DNA from 4 places in the Thiorhodovibrio winogradskyi genome. Region 2 is predicted to be linked to each of the others. Evidence: predicted binding sites of a transcription regulator. Region 2 holds the regulator's gene; each other region holds the start of a gene.
What was found. Region 2 encodes sigma-54, which starts transcription at its own class of promoters, with help from an activator protein. Its sites were predicted from a motif close to TGGCANGNTNCNTGCTT; they were not measured.

Region 1 (5,065 bases), 750 kb from region 2:
GGCCTCGAGCAGCGTCTCGATACGGGTGCCAATGGGCACGCGCAGGTTGCGCGGGTTCTTGATGGCGCCGCCGCTGATGGTGACGACGCGATCAATCAGCGGGCGCCCCTCGCGCAGCGCCTGGTGCACGGCAAAGGCCGTGGCCGGGTTATGCACCACCACGCCAATGTCCGCTGTCAGCCCGCGTGCCGGGGTCTCCTGCCCGGTCAGGGTCTGCACCAGATGCTTCTCCGAGCCCATGGGGTAGTGCATGGGCAAGCCGATGACCTCAATGCTGGCCTGCCCGCCATGCTGTCCGCCGTCATGTCCGGCGCCGGCAGGCCCAGGCACAGCCCCAGCCCTTTCGGCGGCCGCTTGCAGCATCGCCTGCTGGGCTTGGGGTTTGTTGTTCTCAATGGCGACAATGATCCGTGTCACCCCCAGTACATGGGCCATGATGCGCGCGCCATCGAGTACGGCGGCGGCCTGCTCGCGCATCAGCCGATCATCGCAGGTCAGATAGGGCTCGCACTCGGCGCCATTGATGACCAGGGTATTTAATTCATAGCGATTGCGTAGATTGAGTTTCACCGCCGCCGGAAAGGTCGCGCCGCCCAGGCCGACCACGCCGGCGGCGGCCACACGCTTGGCAATCTCCGCTGGCTCGAGCGCGAAGGGGTCCCCCGCGCCCTCGATGCCATCGGCCCAGCGGTCCTCGCCATCGGGTTGCAAGGAAATGGTGCGCACCGACAAACCCGAGGGATGATTGGCCGGATACAGCCCAATGCCGGCGATGCGTCCCGAGGTGGGTGCATGAATGGGCGCGGAGACCGGCCCCTGGGCGCGCGCGATCAACTCGCCCTTGGCGACTCGCTGACGGCGCTCGACCACGGGGTTGGCCGCGGCACCGATATGCTGTTGCAAGGGGATGTGCAGCAGCGACGGCAAGGGCAGAGGCTCGATGGGGCGTTCGGCCGACAGCTGCTTGCGGTCATCGGGATGGACGCCGCCACGAATACGGAATAGACGCATTAGGCGGCGACCTCCGGCATGATGAGCGCGGTCGAGGTTGGACTCGGTGTCGTGCCCGCGCTCGTTCCAGCCCCCGGCCCAAGGTCCGGCAAGGGCCAATACCAGCTCTGAGGTGTGTGGCCGACAGGACGCATTTCGATGCACTCGGTCGGGCAGTCGTCAAAGCACAGCCCGCAGCCAGTGCAGGCATCGGCGAAGACGGCATGAATCATGTCCTTGGCGCCCATGATGGCGTCGGTCGGGCAGCGTTTCATGCACTTGGTGCAGCCGATGCAGGACCGCTCATGAATGAAGGCGACCCTGGGCTCGGCATCGCTCACGGCCGATGCATCAAGCGAGACGCCAAGCTTCTCGGCCAGCGCCTCGGCCAGTGCGCGCCCGCCCGGTGGGCAGCAGGTCACGGCTGCCTCGCCGCTGGCAATGGCGGCCGCGGCCGGTGTGCAACCAGGATAACCGCACTGCCCGCACTGGGAGCCCGGCAGCAGGGCTTCAACCTCGGCCTCCAGTGGATTGCCCCGCACGCGCAGAAAGCGGTCGGCAATGCCAAGCAGGGTGCCCAGGGCTAGGCCAAGCGCGGTAAGACTGAGGATGGCGCTGATCATTCTAGTGGCTAGTGGCTAGTGGCTAGTGGCTGGTTGTTGGCGGTTCACGCTAAGCCGGCGAAGCCCATGAAGGCGAGAGAGAGCAGCCCCGCGACCACGAAGGCGATGGGGGTGCCGGCGAAGGCATCCGGCACCTGGGCCAGGGCGAGGCGCTCGCGCAGCCCGGCGAAGAGCACCATGACCAGGGTGAAGCCGAGCGCCGAGCCGAAGCCGTAGAGCAGGCTTTCAGCGAAAGCATGCGCTTCCTGGACATTGAGCAGGGCCACGCCGAGCACCGCGCAGTTGGTGGTGATCAGGGGTAGAAAAATACCCAGCACCTGGTAGAGCGTCGGGGACATTTTGCGCACCGCCATTTCGGTAAACTGCACCACGGCGGCGATGGCCAGGATGAAGGTCAGGATGCGCAGGAATTCCAGATTCAGCGGCTGCAGCAGCCAATGTTCCAGCAGCCAGCTCGCGGCGCCGGCCAGAGTGAGCACAAAGGTGGTGGCCAGTCCCATCCCCAGGGCACTGTCGAGCTTGTTGGATACGCCCATGAAGGGGCACAAGCCCAGGAATTTGACCAGGACCACGTTATTGACCAGCGCGGTGCCGAGAATCAAGAGTAGAGCATCGGACATGGCAATCAGGACCAAGGCAGCGGTGGTGTTCTGTCGGGCGTGCCGAAGCAGCGGGTCTGCCTGAGCAAGCAAGGCCGGTGCCAATCGCCGCCGGCGCCTGTCGCGAGCGGCTGGCCGGCGTTTGCGACGCGCGCGCTTGTCGCGGATGCCACAGGTTGCCTGGAGGACTGGGCTGTCTTTGTCGCCTTCCCGACAAGGCGTTCGTTTCCTCAAGCCTTCCCAGGCCGCGGGGCCCTAAACGAGTTCTGGTTCTGGTTCTGGTTCTTCTTGTTCTGGCGCGTTACGAAGCGGCTGGCAGCCGCTTCTTCAGCTCGCGAAGGATGCACATCGACGCTGGCGCGAATTCTGCTTTATGCTGTCGCCATCTAAAGAGGCAGGCTGGCCGCGGCGCGCCGGCTTGCTCCCCACTGGGTCACACAGCGGTCGGTCGACTTGGTTAGTCACGGGGCGCCGGTCAACTGGCCTCAGCCAAGGCGCACAGATGCTGGAGGAAATTACTCGTGGCTGGATCAAGATTCGCCCAAGCAGAGGCCCGACCCGGGACCGGAGCCGATGTCAGACTGACCGTCGGGCCCGATGCCGCGCCAGGCGCCAATACGGGTTCCAGAACGGGGGCTGGCGCAAGCACCAGGCCGCCAAGCGCGGAAGAAACCGAGGCTATGAACGCCTTGGCGCGATTTCTCGCCGCGCCCCCAGCCGACACCCCGCCCGAGGTGCTGCGCGTGCTCACGCTCATGGCGGGTGATCCGGACGCGCCCCTGCCGCCACGGGTGTATTTCGAGACCGTCGAGCAGGCGCCCGTGGCCATTTCCATCACGGACGACAAGGCGGATATTCTTTATGTCAATGCCGCCTTTGAGCAACTCACTGGCTATGATCGTGACCAAGTCATCGGGCGCAACCAGTCGATCCTGTCCAACAACGCCACGCCTAGCAGCATCTACCAGCAACTGTGGCGCACCATCCAGAGCAAGAATACCTGGACGGGTATTTTGGTCAATCGCACCCGCGATGGCGGCGACTATCTGGCCGAGCTGATCATCTCCCCGGTGCTCGATGCTGGCGGGCGCATTCGCTTTTTCCTCGGCATGCACCGCGATGTGACGCGCGAGCATCGCCTGGAGGCCGATCTGCGCGCGCAAAAGATTCGCAGCGAGGCGGTGCTCAATGCCGCCCCGGTGCTAGTGGTCCTGCTCGATGCCGAGGGGCGGATCATGCTCGATAACATGGAGTACAAAAAACTCCTTGGCGATCTGCGTGGCGAGGAACCGGCCAGGGCGCTGCGGCAGGCATTGATTGAACAGGCCGGCTTCGATCCGCTTGAGCGGGTGCTCAAGGGCGACGGCTTCAAGGATGTTGAAATTAGCCTGCTAGCGCCTGGCAGCAGCGCGCCGCGCTGGTTTTCCTGCTCCGGCGTGGCGGTGAACGAATCCGACGCCAGCGTGCGTGGCTACTTTGGCGCCGCCGAGGCTGGCGAGCATCGGCTGCTGCTGCTGGCCAATGAGGTGACCGCGCGCCGGCGCGAGATCGACCGCGCCCATCTCGAGCATCTGCGCGCGCGCCTGGCCGAGCAGCAATTATCCGAAGGGGTGCGCGAGGCCTTGGCGGCGGCCAGTTATCAGATCGAGCAGCCGCTGAATCTCATCCGCGCCGCCACAACCATGTTCGGTGATCGCGACGGCGAGCTTGGCCTGTTCATCGATCATCTGCGCCAGATCAGCACCGCCAGCGAGCGGGCGCTGGCCACCCTGCGCGCGGCCTTGCCGAGCGAGGCGCCCGAAGCCGGTGTCATGGTCAATATCAACGAACTCCTGCGCCATGTCTTGGAGCTCGAAACCGACCGCCTGCTGGCCGCCGGGGTGGTGATCGACTGGCAGCCGGCGATGCAACTACCCGAGCTGTCAGGGCATCGCAATCAGTTGCGCTCTTTGTTCAAATACCTGATCGACAACGCCCTGCAAGCCTTGCACGAGAGCCGCCGCGCCCAGCGCGAGCTGCGCCTGGCCACGCGCGCGCTTGACGGCTCGGTCGAAGTCATCATTCAGGACAATGGCCCTGGTTTGCCCGCCGCCGACCGACTCAAGGCGTTCGAGCCCTTCTTCGTCGGCTGGCGGCGCCGACGCGGGCGCGCCGGCATGGGGTTGGCGCTGGCGCAGGAAATCGTCAACCAACATAGTGGCACCATTGAGATCGACGACGCCTTCGACGATGGCTGCCGGGTCAAGCTGGTGCTAAGTCACACCCCTTCACAGGAGTAAGAGCGCGATCGTGGTGAATACTGTGGCAGAAACTCTGGCGGACACTCAAGGATGCAGAGCATGAAGCAGACCGATGCTGACACTGGCGCGCCGGGCGAGCGCGCGCGCCTGACGCAGCTCGAGTCCCAGCTCGAGACCCTGTTCGAGGTCAGCCGGGTGCTGAGTCGCTCGCTCGACCTTCACCAGACCCTGCGCGCGCTGCTCAAGACGCTGCACGAACGCGGCGGGCTGGAGCGCGGCATTGTCTGCCTGATGGATGAGGAAAGCGGCGAGCTGATGCTAAGCGCCATCCACGACGAGGTTGCCGAACCCTTCGAGACCATCCGCTATCGCCCCGGCGAGGGGGTGATCGGACACATCCTCGAGGCCGACGAGCCCTGGATTTTACCGCGCGTCGGCGACGAACCGCGCTTTCTTGATCGCTTAAATCTGTATCACCGCGATCTGCCCTTCATCGGCGTGCCCATTCGCCTGGGCGAGGAAGGCGCCATTGGCGTTTTGGCCGTGCAGCCACCGGATCGTGACACTTTGCTTGAGGAACGGGCGCTTTTTTTGGAGATGGTTGCCAACCTGA
Region 2 (5,065 bases):
GCTGATGCCCTGTTCGCCGAGCGCCACCAGGACCCGCGGTAGTTGACGCAAATCATCCGGGTGGCTGCGCGCGTCTATGCCCACGGCGGTGCCGACGCAGTCCGCGCACAAGGCCGGGTCACTCTGGCGCAGCCCCAGCGCGAGCTCGCTCAGCAGGAAGAGCGGCAGATTATCGATGCAGTTATAGCCGATGTCCTCGAGCGTATTGAGCGCCACGCTCTTGCCGGCGCCCGAGAGTCCGCTGACGATGATGAAATCCATGGTTTGACGGGCCTATCTTGGAGTCAGGTGGAATCAGCCGCGGATGATTCAAGTCCAGGCCTCGCGGGCGCTGTACTTGGCCTCCCAGACCGGCGCATCGGTGGCCAGGAGTTTGGCCTGACGCTCGGCCAGATCGGTTCCGGCATCATAGCCCCGGATACGCAGGATTTGGCTGCGCACGGCCGTCTCGAGCAGGACAGCGAGATTGCGCCCGGGTGCCACCGGGATGGTGATTTCCGGCACCGCGATACCGAGAATGGTGCGAGCGGACAGGCTGCCAAGCAGGCGGTCGACGTCGGCCAGTTCGCTGCTGTCGTAAGCCCGCATGCGAATGACCAGCTTTAGGCGGTCTGTCTCGCGCACCGCGCTCTCGCCGAACATGGCGCGAATATTAAGCACACCAAGGCCGCGTACTTCAAGAAAATCACGCAGCACGGGCGGGCAGTGGCCCTCGATGATCTCGGGTGCGACCCGGGCAAATTCAGGTGCGTCATCGGCGATGAGTCGGTGTCCGCGCGCGATGAGTTCGAGCGCCAGTTCGCTCTTGCCGATGCCGGGGTCACCGACCAGGAGCACACCCATGCCGAGAACCTCGAGAAAAACACCATGCAGGGTGATGCGCTCGGCAAAGGCATGAGTCAGCACATGCTGCAAGTGCTCCACAAGATCCTGGTCGTTCAGGCTCGAACCCAGCAAAGGGGTGTGCTCCCGCTCGGCACGGGCGCGGAATTCGGGGTCGGGCTCCAGCCCGTCGGAGAAAATGACCGCGATGGGTTGTGCGGTGAAGACCCGCGTCATCATGTCGGCGCGGGCGTCCGGGTGTAAATCGCTCAGGTAATCGGACTCGGCTGGACCGACAATTTGCACCCGGTTCGGGCGGATGCAGTTCATGGAGCCCACCAAACGCTGACGCGGAGGCTGAGTGGATGATGGGGCAGATGACCGGGTCGATGATGGGCGCTGGATGGATGACGAGGGTGGATTGAACAGAGGAATGGGCGTTGGCGGAGGCTCAAGTAGCCAGCGCAGCTTGAGCGGCTTGCTCAGGCTGTCGACCAGATGCTGCAGGGAGTCGCGGGCTTTCACCTGGCCCCGCGGGCTGGTGTCGGAGACGCCTGGGTGAGGATCTCGAGCAGTGCTCGTGGATCCTCGGCTGCGCGTAAGCGCTGGCGAAGTGGATCCTGATTGAAGATTTCCGCCAGATTGGCAAGCAGTTGCAGATGGGTCTCGTTGGCACTCTCGGGCACCAGGAGCGCAAAGGCGAGATTAATGGGTTGGTCGTCGATAGCATCGAAGGCGACGGGCTCGCGCATCTGAATGAAGGCACCAATGGAATCCGTGATATCCGCCACCCGTGCATGGGGTAGCGCCACGCCATGACCGAGGCCGGTGCTGCCGAGGCGTTCGCGCTCGAGCAGGCGATCAAACACTGCCTCGCGGCTGAGCTGGGGCTGCTCGGCGACCAGCAGCTCGGCCAGGGTTTCCAGCAGCCGCTTTTTGCTGCTGATGCTGGCCCCGGCGAGCACTCGGTGCTCGACGATGAGTTGCGGGGGAAACATGTGCGCTGGCTCTCCGGTGGAGTAAAGAAAAACCGGAGCCGGCATGACCGGCTCCGGTACCTGGTCATCAGTGAATGATGTCGGTCCGCTTGTGGTGGGACACTTGATAGGACGCTTGATAGGACAGGTGATAGGACAGGGGGGGCAGGCGCCGCCTTTGACCTCAGTCCTCCTCGAGCGCATCCGCTGCCGCCTCGTCGGTGGCGGCCAGTTCGGCGCTAGCCGCCTTGGCCCCGGGCGCGCGATGACTTTGGCGCTTTTCCTTGTGCTTGAGTACCTGGCGGTCGAGTTTGTCGATGAGCCCATCGATGGCGGCGTACATATCCTCGTGCGTGGCATCGGCATGGACATTGGCGCCATTGACGAGCAGCGTGGCTTCTGCCTTCTGGCGAAGCTTCTCGACGCTCAGGATGACGTTGGCATTGATGACATGGTCAAAGTGGCGCTCGAGGCGGGAAAATTTATTATCGACATAGTCCTTGAGTGGTTCGGTAATGTCGACATGATGCCCCGTGAGCTTGATTTGCATAGGTGATGACTCCTGGATGGTCGAACGCGGCGAAAAGCCGATGCAATGGCCGATGCAATAACAGGGTGGGATTTGACCACAAAAGGGCCGGAAGATGAAAACCCGACTGTCATGCGAGCCGCTTGCGCTCGTTCGAGGGCGGGATGCCCATGGCTTCGCGGTATTTGGCGACTGTTCGTCGTGCCACCTTAATGCCCTGATCCGACAGGATCTCGGCGATTTTATTGTCACTCAGTGGTTTGTTGGCCGTCTCCGCGGCGACCAACTTGCGGATAAAGGCGCGGATGGCAGTCGATGAACACTCGCCCCCTGAAGTCGTGTTGACGTGACTCGAGAAGAAATATTTAAACTCGAAAGTTCCCCTGGGGGTGTGCATGTACTTTTGCGTGGTCACGCGCGAGACGGTGGATTCATGCAGCTCCAACGACTCGGCGATGTCGCGCAGCACCAACGGGCGCATGGCCTCTTCGCCAAAATCGAAAAAGTCTTGCTGCAGCTCGACGATTTTAGTTGCCACGCGCAGGACGGTGTCATTGCGGCTGAGCAGGCTCTTGATAAACCACTGCGCTTCCTGCAGATGGGATTTCAGGCATTGATTGTCCTCGGCCTTGTCGGCACGCCGAATGAGCTGTCTGTAGCTCTCGTTCACGCGGATGCGCGGTGTGCTGTCCGGATTGAGCTCCACCCTCCAGCGGCCGTGGCGGCGGCGCACCAGCACATCGGGCTTGATGTACTCCGGTTGCACCTCGGTCACGGCCGAGCCTGGGCGCGGATTCAGGGAGCGGATCAGCGTCAGTGCCTGGCCCAAGGCGTCATCGTCGAGCTTGGTGCCGCGGCGCATGGCGTCCAGATCATTGCGCGCAAGGGCGTCGAAATGGTGCTCGCAGATGCGCAGCGCATGGTCGCGTCGAGGCTGGTTATCGGCCAGCTGGCGCAGTTGCAGGATCAGGCATTCGCGCAGATCGCGCGCCGCTAGCCCTGGCGGGTCGAAGCTCTGAATGCGATGCAGCACCGCCTCGATCTCGTCCTGCTCGAGTTCCGGGTCATTGAGAATCTCCGGCAGTTCGCTCAGATCCAGGCGCAGGTAGCCGTCGGCGTCGATGGCATCGATCAGCGCCTCGGCCACGGCCTGGTCGCGGGCGCCGAAACGGGTCAGATTGAGCTGCCAGGCGATATGATCGTGAAGGGTTTGCGGGCGCGAGCGCTGGGCGAAGAGGTCAAAATCATTGCCATCGCCGGACTGGGAGCCGGATTGGGCGCTGGCTTGAGCACCGCTGCTTGGCATGGAATCGAAGGTATCGGCAAGGGAATCGGCCGCGGTATCGGCAAAGGTATCCGTCCATTCGCTGTCGGTGGGCAGCTCGTTGGGCATGTCCTCGCGCTCCGGGCGCAGCGAACCATCGAGCCTGGCCTCCTCGAGACGCAGGGCGCTGGCCTCGTCCTGGTTGCGGCGATCTTCCCGAGTGCCTGGTTCCGGCAGGTCGTCATCGGCGTTCTCGAGCATCAGGTTGGACTCGAGCGCCTGTTGGATTTCCTGCTGGAGATCCAGGGTCGAGAGCTGCAGGAGCCTGATGGCCTGCTGCAGCTGCGGCGTCATCGTCAGCTGCTGGCCGAGGCGCAGTTGAATGCTTTGCTTCATCGCGAGGGCTTCAACTGACAGCGGGCAGGCAAGGTGACGGACAAGGTGGCCGGCAGCGGAACTTCGACGGGATGGGCATGGATGGCAATGTTGGAATGGCGAATGTAAATTGCATGGGGCAATTTTGATTGTAGCTGATCTTGGCCAACTCGATGCAAAGTCGGGGGCTCGGTCCTGGTGTCTGAATGTCAGAGAAAAGAGCGCTAGAGAACAAATCGTGCCCGTCATGGAGCGCAATTTGATGGGTCCAGGAGCTGATCACAGCCGAAAATGCTCGCCAAGATAGACGGCGCGTACCTGGGTATTGTCGAGCAAAACCGAGGGCGCGCCCTCGGCAATCACCTGGCCGTCGTTGATGATGTAGGCGCGATCGCAGATGTCGAGCGTTTCCCGCACATTGTGGTCGGTCACCAGCACGCCGATGCCGCGCTTGCGCAGATGGGTGATGATGTTTTTGATATCGACCACGGCAATGGGGTCAACACCGGCAAAGGGCTCGTCGAGCAACATGATTTTTGGCTCGACGGCAAGAGCGCGGGCAATTTCCAGTCGCCGGCGCTCGCCCCCCGACAGACTGAGGGCGAGGGATTGGGCAATGTGCGCGATGCCAAGCTCATCGAGCAACGCCTCGCAAGACTGGCGGCGCTGGTTGTCGTTGAGGTCAGGGCGGGTTTCGAGCACCGCCATCAGGTTGTCCGCGGCACTCAGTTTGCGAAATACCGATGGTTCCTGGGCCAGATAGCTCAGGCCGCGGCGGGCGCGCGCGTGCATGGGCGCGAGGGTCACATCCTCGCCAGCGAGCAGAATGCGTCCGGCATCGGCGCCTACCAGGCCGACGATCATGTAGAAGCTGGTAGTCTTGCCGGCGCCATTGGGACCAAGCAAACCGACCACCTCGCCGGCGCTCACGGCAATATCGACACCATCGACCACCCGGCGACGGCGATAGCTCTTTGCCAGACCTTTGGCCTGCAGCGCCAGAGTGTCCTGAGTGCGGGGGGCGGCAGTCATTCCTTTGGCGTGATGGTGATCTTGACGCGCTCCACGCCCTGGGCGCTAGTTCCGGCGGTGACGCGC
Region 3 (5,065 bases), 2.4 Mb from region 2:
AACGAGGTCGGTACGATCCAACCCATTCGGGAACTGGCGGCACTCGCCCACCAGAGCGGCGCGCTCTTTCACTGCGACGCAGCGCAATCAGCGGGCAAGATCCCGATTGATGTCAACGCCCTCGGTGTCGATTTGCTCACCCTGGCCGGGCATAAATTCCACGCGCCCAAGGGCATCGGCGCACTCTACCGTCGCGCCGGCGCCCCGCTGCAACCCCTGCTGTTCGGCGCCGGTCAGGAGCAGGGCCTCCGCCCCGGCACCGAGAATGTCGCCTACATCGTCGCCCTGGGCGCGGCGGCCGCGCTGGCGCAAGCCCGCCTGCCAACACTGAGCGCGCGGCTTAAGCGCCAGCGCGATGGGCTGCACCGGGCACTTGAGGCGGCTATTCCTGGGTTAGTGCTCAACGGCCATCCCGAGGCGCGTCTGCCCAACACCCTGAGCCTGGCCTTTCCCGCCGTCACCGGGCACGACCTGCTGGCAGATGCTCCGGAGATCGCCGCCTCTCTGGGCGCGGCCTGTCATGCCGGCGCCGATGCCGTCAGCAGCGTGCTCGCCGCCATGGGCCGCCCCCCCGAGCAGGCGCACGCGACGGTGCGTCTGAGCCTGGGCGCCGAAACCAGCGATGCCGAACTGGAGCGCGCCGCCGATGTGCTGATCAACGCCTGGCGGCAGTCTGTGACGGCGGGCCAATAGAGGCGGTCGCCATGCGCGCTGAACCTCCCGAACCCGATACGAGCGGCGAGAACCCGCAGGATAGTGGCCTGTGGCCCTCGCCTGCGTATCACCAACAGGTCGAACGCCTGCGCGCGGCACTCGGCGAGACCATCTATCTGGTCGAACTCATCGAGAGCCCGGTGCAGCTTGGCGTGCATCTCAGTGGGCAGCCCTATGAACTGCTCGGCGTCATCGACTTCCCGCGCCCCGATCCGGCGCGCGGGCTGGCGCCGCATCTGCTGCTGCTTGATGACGGTCGCGGGGTCAACCTCGGGCGCATTGCCCGTGTCAGCCGCCGGCCCTTCGCGCCCGAAGCAGCGGATCTGCTCTATCTGGATCGCACGGCCGAGCAGAATCTGCTGTTTGCGCAACGGCGATTATCACCTGAGTTTCTCGCCCAGCGCAGCCGCGCGGCCTTGGGGGAATGTCTGGGGCATGGGTTGGCTGATCGAGACCGCCGACTGATGGGAGAAGATACACTCAGATGACTTGATCTTGGCCGACCGCTTGGCATCATGACGCCAAACATTCACAACATTTCAAAGCTGGCGCTCAATCACCAGGTGCGAGTCGACCTCCCGCACGCCTGGTATGTACTCGGCCAGGCTCTCGGCGACATTGCGCTCGGCCACAGAGCTGACCGAGCCGCTGAGAATAACCCGCCCGCTTTCGACCGCCATGTCGATGGCGCGCGCATTGACTCTGGTGTCCGAGGCCAATAGGCGCAGCAGGCGGGGCGCGATCCAGTCATCCGCGTTTTCTTCCGCCTTGGCGCGCTCCTCGGCTTCGCGCTCCTTGGGGATAAGCGCCGGGTCGACGCTGATGTAGTTGAAGACTTCATCGACCCCCAAGGTGCTGGCGGCCATGGCGGCGAGCCGATCCTTGGTCGCGGCGTTGCCGACCTGACCGTGCAAGCGCACGACGCCTTTTTCGACCTCCATCTTCACATCCAGCGGCTGATTGCGGGTCTGCCAGCGCAGACGCTGACGCAGGCGTGCCTTTGTGGTGCGATCACGCAGCTCGCCAATCAGTTGGCCGGATGCTGCCGCCATGGGTGCGTCCAGTTCGAGCTCCATGACGATCTCTGTATCAGCGCTCGCCATCAACTCGGCCAATTCGCGCGCCAGGTCGGCCTCAATGGCGTTGGAGACCGCGCCTTCCAGATGCCACTTGTTGGGGAAGGGAATGATCCGAATCTCGTATCCGTCGAGCAAGGGGTTGATCCGCATTAACATCTGCGCCTGCGCGGCGCGCACATCGGGCGTTTCGGCAGCAGTGGCGGTGACAACGGAGAGACTGAAGAGGGTCAGAGTAGCAAGGGTTTGCAACACCGCGATTACCTCGATAGACGACAGTCGATTTCAGTGTCCAATGGTTTGACCGCGAACGCGCGGCGTCACGCTGACGCCGCGCCGCGCTCAAGGCATTAAAGATCGCCGACGGCTTCCTTCACCCGCTCCGCGAGCACCGGATCGTAGCGCATGCCGGAAGCGATCTCGTTGTAGTCAGCAATGGAAATGCCGCTGTTCTCGACTGCCTTGACCATGGCTTCCTGGGCCTCTTGCTGCATGCTCTGGGCGGCCTCGGTGGATTTGGCCGTGGACATCTCCTCGGTCAGCTCCTGATTGAGCTCCTGCACATTCTGAAAGGCTTCGGCAAAGGTCGCCAGGGTCCCGTCGTCAACCTCGACTTGCTGTGCGCCCTGCGAGGAGTAACTGCCCTGGGGTTGGCCGCCGCCGGTTGCTCCTCCGCCCCCCATGGATTGCGCCAGCACCGGTCCGGCACTCAGGAGTCCGGCGGCGAGCAGAGCGGTGGCGGTCAGGGTATTGGTTTTGGTCAGTGTCATGATAAGACCTCCTTATAGGTCAGTTTGGCGAAAGGTGCCCCAAGACAATCAGGGATCGTGCCAAACTGCCAAGACGGCATGATTTGTCTTTTTATAACAGACCACTAGGATCAATTTTGCCGCCTCCCCGGCGGTCCCATCCAGCGCCCAAAGCGGATCATTTCGACACATGGGGCATTCCGCTACGGGTCATCCGGACCCCGTTCACCGAGTTTGCGATAGAGCGTCTTGCGCCCGATACCCAGAATGCGCGCGGCCCGCTGCTTGTTACCGCCGGTCCAGTCGAGTACCGCGCGAATATGGCTGGCCTCGACCTCGGCAAGGGTGCGCCAGTCTTCCTCTCGGGCGCCTGCCGCGGGCGATGTGGCATCCGCCGCGGTCGGTGACGCCTGGCGCACGCGCTCGGGCAGGTCATGGAATTCAATCCGCGCGCCGGCGGCCAGGGTGACCAGGCGCTCGACCAGACTGCCCAGCTCGCGCACATTGCCGGGAAAGGCGTAGTCGAGCAGCGCGCGCCAGGCCTCGGGCGCGAACTCAGGCGCCGTGCCGGCGCGCGCATGCAGGCCGAGGAAATGGCGCAAGAGATGAGCGATGTCCTCGCCGCGTTCGCGCAGCGGCGGGACATGCAGGCGAAAGGTCTCCAGCCGGTAGAACAGATCCTGGCGTAGCTCGCCAGCGGCAATACGCTCGCTCGGGTTCTGGTGGGTGGCGGCGAGAATGCGCACATCGGCGGCGATTTCCTGATTGGCGCCGACCGGGCGCACTTGGCCGTCTTGCAGCAGGCGCAGCAGTTTGGTCTGCATGGCCGGTGGCATCTCGGCGATTTCATCGAGAAACAGCGTGCCGCCGTCGGCTTCCAAAAACAGCCCGCGCCGCCCCGCGCGCGCGCCGCTGAAGGCGCCGGCGGCATGGCCGAACAATTCGGATTCCAGCAGGGTTTCGGGAATGCCGGCGCAATTGAGCGCCACGAAAGGCGCCTCGGCGCGCGTACTCTCTTGATGCAGGGCGCGCGCAACCAGTTCCTTTCCGGTGCCGGACTCGCCGGTGATGAGCACGCTGCTGTGCGACGGCGCGATGCGGCGGATCAGCTCAAAGAGCTTCAGCATGGCGGGACTTTTGCCGAGCATGCCGTGGAAGTCCCGCGCCCCCAGCAGCTCCCGATAGCGCGCCACTTCCACCTGTAATTGGCGCCGATCGAGCACCCGCGCCACCGTCAGGCGCAGATGTTCCAAATCCAATGGCTTGGTGAGAAAGTCGTCAGCCCCGGCCTTGAGCGCCGCGACGGCTTGGTCGATGGTGCCAAAGCCGGTCACCATGATGAACCCGGGCTGGGGTCGACAGGCGCGACTGGCCTGCAACACCGCCAGGCCATCGGCGCCGGGCAGGCGCAGATCGCACAGCACCAGGGCAAAGGACGCGGACGTCAGGACGGCGCGAGCGGCCTCGGCATCGGCCACGCCCAGCGCGCGATAGCCCGCGTCCGCCAGCTCGTCGATCAGCAGTTGGCGGTAGCCGTGATCGTCCTCGACCACCAGGATGCTGGCGACCTGACCGGTGTTGTTGGCGGCTGTCTCGGCGTTTGTCATCCGGAAGTCTCTGCTGCGCGGCCCTCTGGTGCGCCATGCACAATGACAGGCGGTAATGCGATTTGAAAACAGGCGCCGCCCAGCCCCCCGGCCTCCAGCGACAAGTGCCCATCATGCTCGGCGATCGCTGCGCGTGCCACCGCCAGCCCAAGCCCGGTGCCCTGGCCAACTGGCTTGGTGGTGAAAAAGGGCTCGAACAACCGCTCGCGCGCGGACTCGGCAATGCCTGGCCCGTCGTCGCTCACCCACAGCCGCAGTCCGTCGTCATCCAGCTCGGCGCTGATCAACACCCGGGCGTGAGCGGCGTTCAGGGCATTGTCGAGCAGATTGCCGAGCGCCTGCTCCAGTCGCAACGGGTCGGCATACAGGCGTTGCCCGGCCAGCTCGGGCGACAACGCCACATCGACCGCCACTGGCCGCTGTGCCGCCTGGGTGCAGCGGCTCACCACGCCATCAATCAGCGGCCCCAGCAATACCGCGCGCCGGTGCAGCGGATTGCGGCGGGCAAAATCCAGCAGTTCCCGCACAATGCGCGAGATGCGATCCAGCTCCTCGCGCTGCGCGGCCAGCTCCGCGCGCGCCGGCGATGACGCGGGTAGCCCGCGCAACGCGCGTTGCGCTCGCCCGGCGACACTGCCAAGCGGCGTGCCCAGTTCATGCGCGAGCCCCGCGGCCAAACGACCGACGGCAGCGAGCTTTTCGGACTGGCGCAGCTCGCGCTCAAGCCGCGCTTCGCGTTCGCGCTGAGCGCGCAGATTGCGCTCGGAGGTCTCCCAGCGATCAATCATGGCGTTGATGCCGACGCCGAGCTGCTTAAGCTCCACCGGCCCGCGCACCGGTATGCGCAGACCGCTCTCGCCGGTGCCGATGGGCGCCATGGCGGCGGTGAGCGCACGCACATGGCGCCCTATGGCGCGAT
Region 4 (5,065 bases), 840 kb from region 2:
TGGCCAATCAGGTGCGGGACATCAACCCGGAGGTGCAACTGTCACTGATGCCAAATGGACTGAGCCTGGAGAATATCGATGACTTTCTGGACGGCGTTGATTTGTACATGGACAGTCTGGATATGTTCGCGCTGGAGATTCGCCGCAAGGTATTCGCCCGCTGTCATGAGCGCGGCATTCCCGCCGTGACCGCCGCGCCCATGGGAATGGGCACCTCCATGCTTGCCTTCGACCCCAAGGGCATGAGCTTTGAGCAGTATTTCTGCCTGGACGGTTTTGCGTTCGAGGATCAGATTTTAAAGTTTATCGTCGGCGTATCGCCGTCGATGCAGCAGCGGCATTATCTGGTCGATCGCCGCTCGGTAAATCTGTTTAAGAAGAAGGTGCCTTCCACCGCCATTGGCATTGAGTTGGCCGCTGGCGTGGCTTGTACCAATGCGGTGAAATTTCTGCTCCAGCGTGGTGATGTGGTCAGCGTGCCGCACGGGCTGCATTTTGATGCCTATCGCAACAAGCTGATCAAAACCTATCGGCCATGGGGCAATCGCCACCCCATGCAGCGGTTGATGTTTTGGTATATCCGGCGGCTCCTGCTTGATTGACTGACGGGATAAGCTGTTTTTTTACACCAAAAAACAACGCAAAAAGAAGGCGCCCTAATTTTTAGGGCGCCTTCCATATCGGACTAATCAGTTAGCCCATGGATTAAGCATTTACGCAGCGGCCTTTTTGCGACCGAAAGCGCCAAACCCCAGCAAGCCAGCGCCCAGCAATGCGAGTGATGCTGGCTCGGGTACGTCAAACTTAATGCTCCCGTTATGGTTGCCCGAAAGCATTGCCACCGTCGGATCTGCAGTGAACGTCACTTCTTCGTCGTCAAGATTCTGGTCAAGCACCCAGCGCACCTCAACGGGTGGCACACAGGTTGCAAGGTCATAGAAGCTACTGCCAGATCCGGCACACGAGGCCCCTGTGGTATTGAAGAAGTCTTGGAAAAGCGGGTCTTCGTCACCGCTGAAGGAAACAAAGCCGTTTACGATAAAGTTTTGGTTATTGCTGTTGTCGCTTCCGGTCACGGTCATGTCAAAGATATTGATGAATTCAAGGCCGCCGCCGGAAGTAAGAGGATCGGCGTCTCGGACAAGAAAGACCTCAATGAGGCCGGAGTTGTATTTCAAGCTCTCGACTGTACTGCCAGAAGCGGCGGTAATTTCCCCTTGGAGTTCGAAGTCAAAGGACAACCCCCAACTGCCGCTAAAAACATCAAAGAAAATGGAATCATTTACGAAGCCAGCTGAAGCGTTACCGGGCAAAAAGCCGCTGATGCGGTTATAGCCATAGCCGATGTCATTAAAGCCATCTACACCAAGACCGCCAATGGTGGTAATCGCGTCACCAACCAGGTTCGCGTCGTCCAGGGTGATCGTCGTTTCAGAGTTGTAGCTGAAATCCATCTGCGTCTTTAAGCCAGAGCAGGTAGCACAGACCGTTGCATCGAAGGTTCCAGAAATCCCGACCCCTGTGCCGTCGGTATCGACGAAAAATGGAGTAGCACCCGCCTGCGCAGCCGCCATCGTCAGCGCAAACCCCACAAAATGCTTCTTGTGCAATTTCATTTCTTTGTTCCCCAGTAAGTTGAATTTGTTCATGGACAGGACCGATCTCACCAACCCTCCACGCAAATCTCTAAAGCAATCCAGATGCCAACTTATAACATATTGTTTCAAAAGACTTCTTTTTTCACCCCCTGCCGTGACTGTAAAAAAAGCTGACACTCGATTTGCCTAAAATCACCCCGAAGAGCCTGATGACAAGCGGGCTAACGGCGAAAAACCTTCTCAAGGCTCTGATTATTATCGCATTATTTTTGAAAACGCCAGCATGGCCCAGCTGTAAAAAAACCTGACACCCGTGGACGCGATTTGAGCGGAAAAACAGGCTCAAAACGGCCCAATCAAGGTCAAAACAGGCGCCGCACAGCACGGGAAAAGGGCCGAAAAAATCACTTAACTACCTGTTTTTATGAATAAAGAAGACACTTAACAGGATGTCGCCAAGGGCCAAAAAGCCAGGTGTAAAAAAAGCTGACAGTCGCGCCAGCCGCTGGCCTTTTGCCCCGGCCAGCGGGCGGCGCTGGCGTCACTCGGCTTGGCGTTGGGGCCTTGGTTTCCGGCGCCGGGTTGTCAGAAGCAGCAGCGCCGGCAGCACCAGAAGGTCGAAGAAGAGCGCGGCGACCAGTCCGACGGCGGTGAGCAGGCCAAAGGCGGCGGTGGGGTTGAAGGCGGAGGTGCCAATGAGCAGGAACTGTCCGCCCAGGATGAGCGTGGTCACGACGATGGCGCGCCCGGTTTGCTGGTAGGCGCGGGCCAGCGCCCAGACGGGCGCGCTGCCGGCGGCCAGGCGGTGGCGGTAGTTGTGCATCAGATGGATGGTATCGTCGACCGCGATGCCCACGGTGACGCTGGCGATCATGGCGGTGGCCATGTCGAGCCAGACACCGAGCAGCCCCATGATGATGAAGATGAGCGCGATGGGGGCCAGGTTGGGGATCATGCTGACCAGCATCTGCACCGGGGAGCGCCACAGGATGAGCATCAGCAGCGCGATCAGCAGCACGGCGGCGGCCAAACCGCGTACTTGGCCCTGAATCAGCAGTTGCTCCTGGTCGGCGAACAGGCGCCCAAAGCCGGCGACGCGTACCCGCAGGTCGCCGAGATTCTGGTCGGCGAGCTGGTTGTCGATGCGCGCGATCAGATCGTTAATGGCGCGGGCGCCGCGCACGTTGAGATTGAGCACCAGGCGGCTTTGGTCGAACTCGCGGTTGACCAGCTCGTAAAGATCGGTCCCGTCATAGACCAGCAGGTACTGGGTAATCAGGTTCTGGCTGTCCGGCAGCGCGCGGTAGGCGGGGTCTCCCCCATGGAAGCTCAGGTGCATCTCCTCGATAAAATCCACCAGCGACAGGGCGCGATCCACCTCTGGTTGCGCCTCCAGCCACTGCTGCGTGCGTTGGATGGATCGCAGCGCCTCGGGCTGCTTGAAGGCATCGCGCTGCCCCTTGGCCTGAAAGACGAGTTCCAGCGCGGTGACGCCAACCAACCGCTCGCCGATGCGCTCGGTCGATTGGGTGATGGGATGCGCGGGTGGGAAAAAGCGCAGCAGATCGGTCTCGGTCTGAATGCGCGCGATTTGCGGCAGGCCGATGCCCAGCAGGACGGCGGAGAGTCCCAGCACCCAAAGGGGGCGGCGCATGCCTTGGCGACGCAGCGCGCGCACACTCTGGTCAATCCAGGAGACACCCCGGCGACGGTGGCTCCAGGCGCCGCGATCCCAGCGGGCGAAAATGGGCGGGACCAGCCAGATCATAATGGCAGCCTGGGCCAGCATGCCGGCGGCGGCCACTTGTCCGAAAGCAGCGATGGGCTGAATGGAGCTGAAGCTGAGCGACAGCAGCCCCACACCAGTGGTCAGCGCCACGAACAGAATCGGCTTGCCGACCTGATGGGCGGCGCGCGCGGCGCGCTCTGGCCCGCTCAGGCCCTGGCGCGCGGCGAGCGCCACCGCGTTGAGCCAATGAATCAAGGCCGCCACGGTGAGCGCGGACATCAGCGGCGGCAGAATGGCGGAAATCAGGGTGTAGGGTTTACCCGCAAGAATCAGCAGCGCCACGCTGACATTGACCACGGCGGCAATCACCAGGGCGCTGACCGCCACCGCCAGCCAGCGGCGAAACATCAGCCAGATGATGAGCAACCCAAACCCCAGGGTCGCGGGCACCAGCACCAGGGTGTCGTGAATCATGGCGCGCAGTTGCGCCACATCCAGGGCGATCTGGCCGGCGACGGCGGTGAGATGATCATCAAGCTGGTGGGCGCTGATGGCGGCGCGCAGGGTGTTTTCCAGCTCCAACCGCTCCAGGCTGTTGTTTAGCGCGCGCGGGCGCACCACCAAGGCCAGGGCCTGGCCGTCCTCGCTAGCGAGCATGCCGCCGGCGAAGCGGTCGCCGAGCACCCGCGCGCGGCGCTCCCTTGGATTATCGAGCTGATCCGCCTGGGCTTGATCGAGCAGGGGCTCGATGGCAAAGCCGTCCTCGGTGCTGCGGATGTGGTCCTGATTGGCGAGCGACAGCACCCGATCAACCATGGGGTCGCGCGCCAGCGCCTCGCCCAGGGCGAAATACCGCGCGAGAAAGGCGTCTTGCCACAGGGTATCGCCCTCGCCTTCAAACAGCGCGACCAGGACTTGATCGAGCGGAAAGGTCTCGCGCAGTTGGTTCTCGAACTGCACGGTGGGCGAGCTGGTGGGGAAGTAGGCTTCTGGGGCGTTGTCCAGGCGGATCAGCACAAGGGCGGTGTTGGCCAGGAGCGCCACCAGGATGAGAATGATGAGGGCGGTGCGCCCTGAGAGGAGAAAGGGCTTCATTGGGGCTTCCCGTACGACTTGCGGATTAAGAAGAGACAGGGTTCATGAGCTCGTGCCTGTGAAAGGTATGCACGCATGCGCGGTAACACCTCGCGCATGCCCGCCACATGATAACGGCGACAAAGGGGACAATGGATCTTTCGGCACACAGCAGGCGCGCATGCCGATGAACAAAAAAACCCGCGACAGCTTGCGACTGTCGCGGGTTCGAGACGATGTGGCCAGCTTTAGGCCGAAGCCAAGCTAGCTAGCCAAGTTCCTTCAGCGCCTTTTCCCTCGGCGACCCGAAAAGCCCATGGCCAGAAGGCCGACACCAAGCAGTGCGAGGGGAGTTGGGGCCGGGACGGAAGTGCTACCTGCGGGAGGATCGTGTGCCCAGATCGTGACATGCGACAGATCTTGATTGTTGATAACACCTGTGTCCCATCTTCCAGTAAAGTAATACACGGTATCACCGAGGCTAATGTCAAGTCCCTTATCGATGAGATCCCAGAAATTGAAATCGAAAATCGCCCAACTAGCGTCTGCGTTATTTGAACCCTTTAGCACGAAGGCCAGGTGGTCGAAAATTGTTGGTCGACCAAGCTCAATCGTTGCTGCTTGAATCGCAGATGGGTCCACAAGTAGCGACCATGTGCCCTCC

Region 1: a site for sigma-54 is predicted at 2,300-2,316, ahead of rsxA (electron transport complex subunit RsxA). Genes of this name have one in related genera too.
Region 3: a site for sigma-54 is predicted at 2,607-2,623, ahead of Thiowin_RS11920 (DUF4168 domain-containing protein). Genes of this name have one in related genera too.
Region 4: a site for sigma-54 is predicted at 1,690-1,706, ahead of Thiowin_RS05090 (PEP-CTERM sorting domain-containing protein). Genes of this name have one in related genera too.

What each region holds. Positions count from the first base shown of each region.
Region 1 covers NZ_CP121472.1:1,043,721-1,048,785, reverse strand. Annotated here, with positions in the region: gene rsxC (electron transport complex subunit RsxC) at 1-1,011, opposite strand, end outside; gene rsxB (electron transport complex subunit RsxB) at 1,011-1,613, opposite strand; gene rsxA (electron transport complex subunit RsxA) at 1,658-2,233, opposite strand; gene nifL (nitrogen fixation negative regulator NifL) at 2,893-4,491, shown strand; gene nifA (nif-specific transcriptional activator NifA) at 4,552-5,065, shown strand, end outside.
Region 2 covers NZ_CP121472.1:291,647-296,711, reverse strand. Annotated here, with positions in the region: gene rapZ (RNase adapter RapZ) at 1-261, opposite strand, end outside; gene hprK (HPr(Ser) kinase/phosphatase) at 310-1,347, opposite strand; gene Thiowin_RS01525 (PTS sugar transporter subunit IIA) at 1,344-1,865, opposite strand; gene hpf (ribosome hibernation-promoting factor, HPF/YfiA family) at 1,984-2,349, opposite strand; gene Thiowin_RS01515 (RNA polymerase factor sigma-54) at 2,459-3,988, opposite strand; gene lptB (LPS export ABC transporter ATP-binding protein) at 4,247-4,999, opposite strand; gene lptA (lipopolysaccharide transport periplasmic protein LptA) at 4,996-5,065, opposite strand, start outside.
Region 3 covers NZ_CP121472.1:2,680,291-2,685,355, reverse strand. Annotated here, with positions in the region: gene Thiowin_RS11935 (cysteine desulfurase family protein) at 1-693, shown strand, start outside; gene Thiowin_RS11930 (hypothetical protein) at 705-1,202, shown strand; gene Thiowin_RS11925 (BON domain-containing protein) at 1,254-2,045, opposite strand; gene Thiowin_RS11920 (DUF4168 domain-containing protein) at 2,141-2,560, opposite strand; gene Thiowin_RS11915 (sigma-54-dependent transcriptional regulator) at 2,743-4,146, opposite strand; gene Thiowin_RS11910 (ATP-binding protein) at 4,143-5,065, opposite strand, start outside.
Region 4 covers NZ_CP121472.1:1,132,745-1,137,809, forward strand. Annotated here, with positions in the region: gene Thiowin_RS05085 (ThiF family adenylyltransferase) at 1-602, shown strand, start outside; gene Thiowin_RS05090 (PEP-CTERM sorting domain-containing protein) at 714-1,649, opposite strand; gene Thiowin_RS05095 (efflux RND transporter permease subunit) at 2,140-4,422, opposite strand; gene Thiowin_RS05100 (hypothetical protein) at 4,684-5,065, opposite strand, start outside.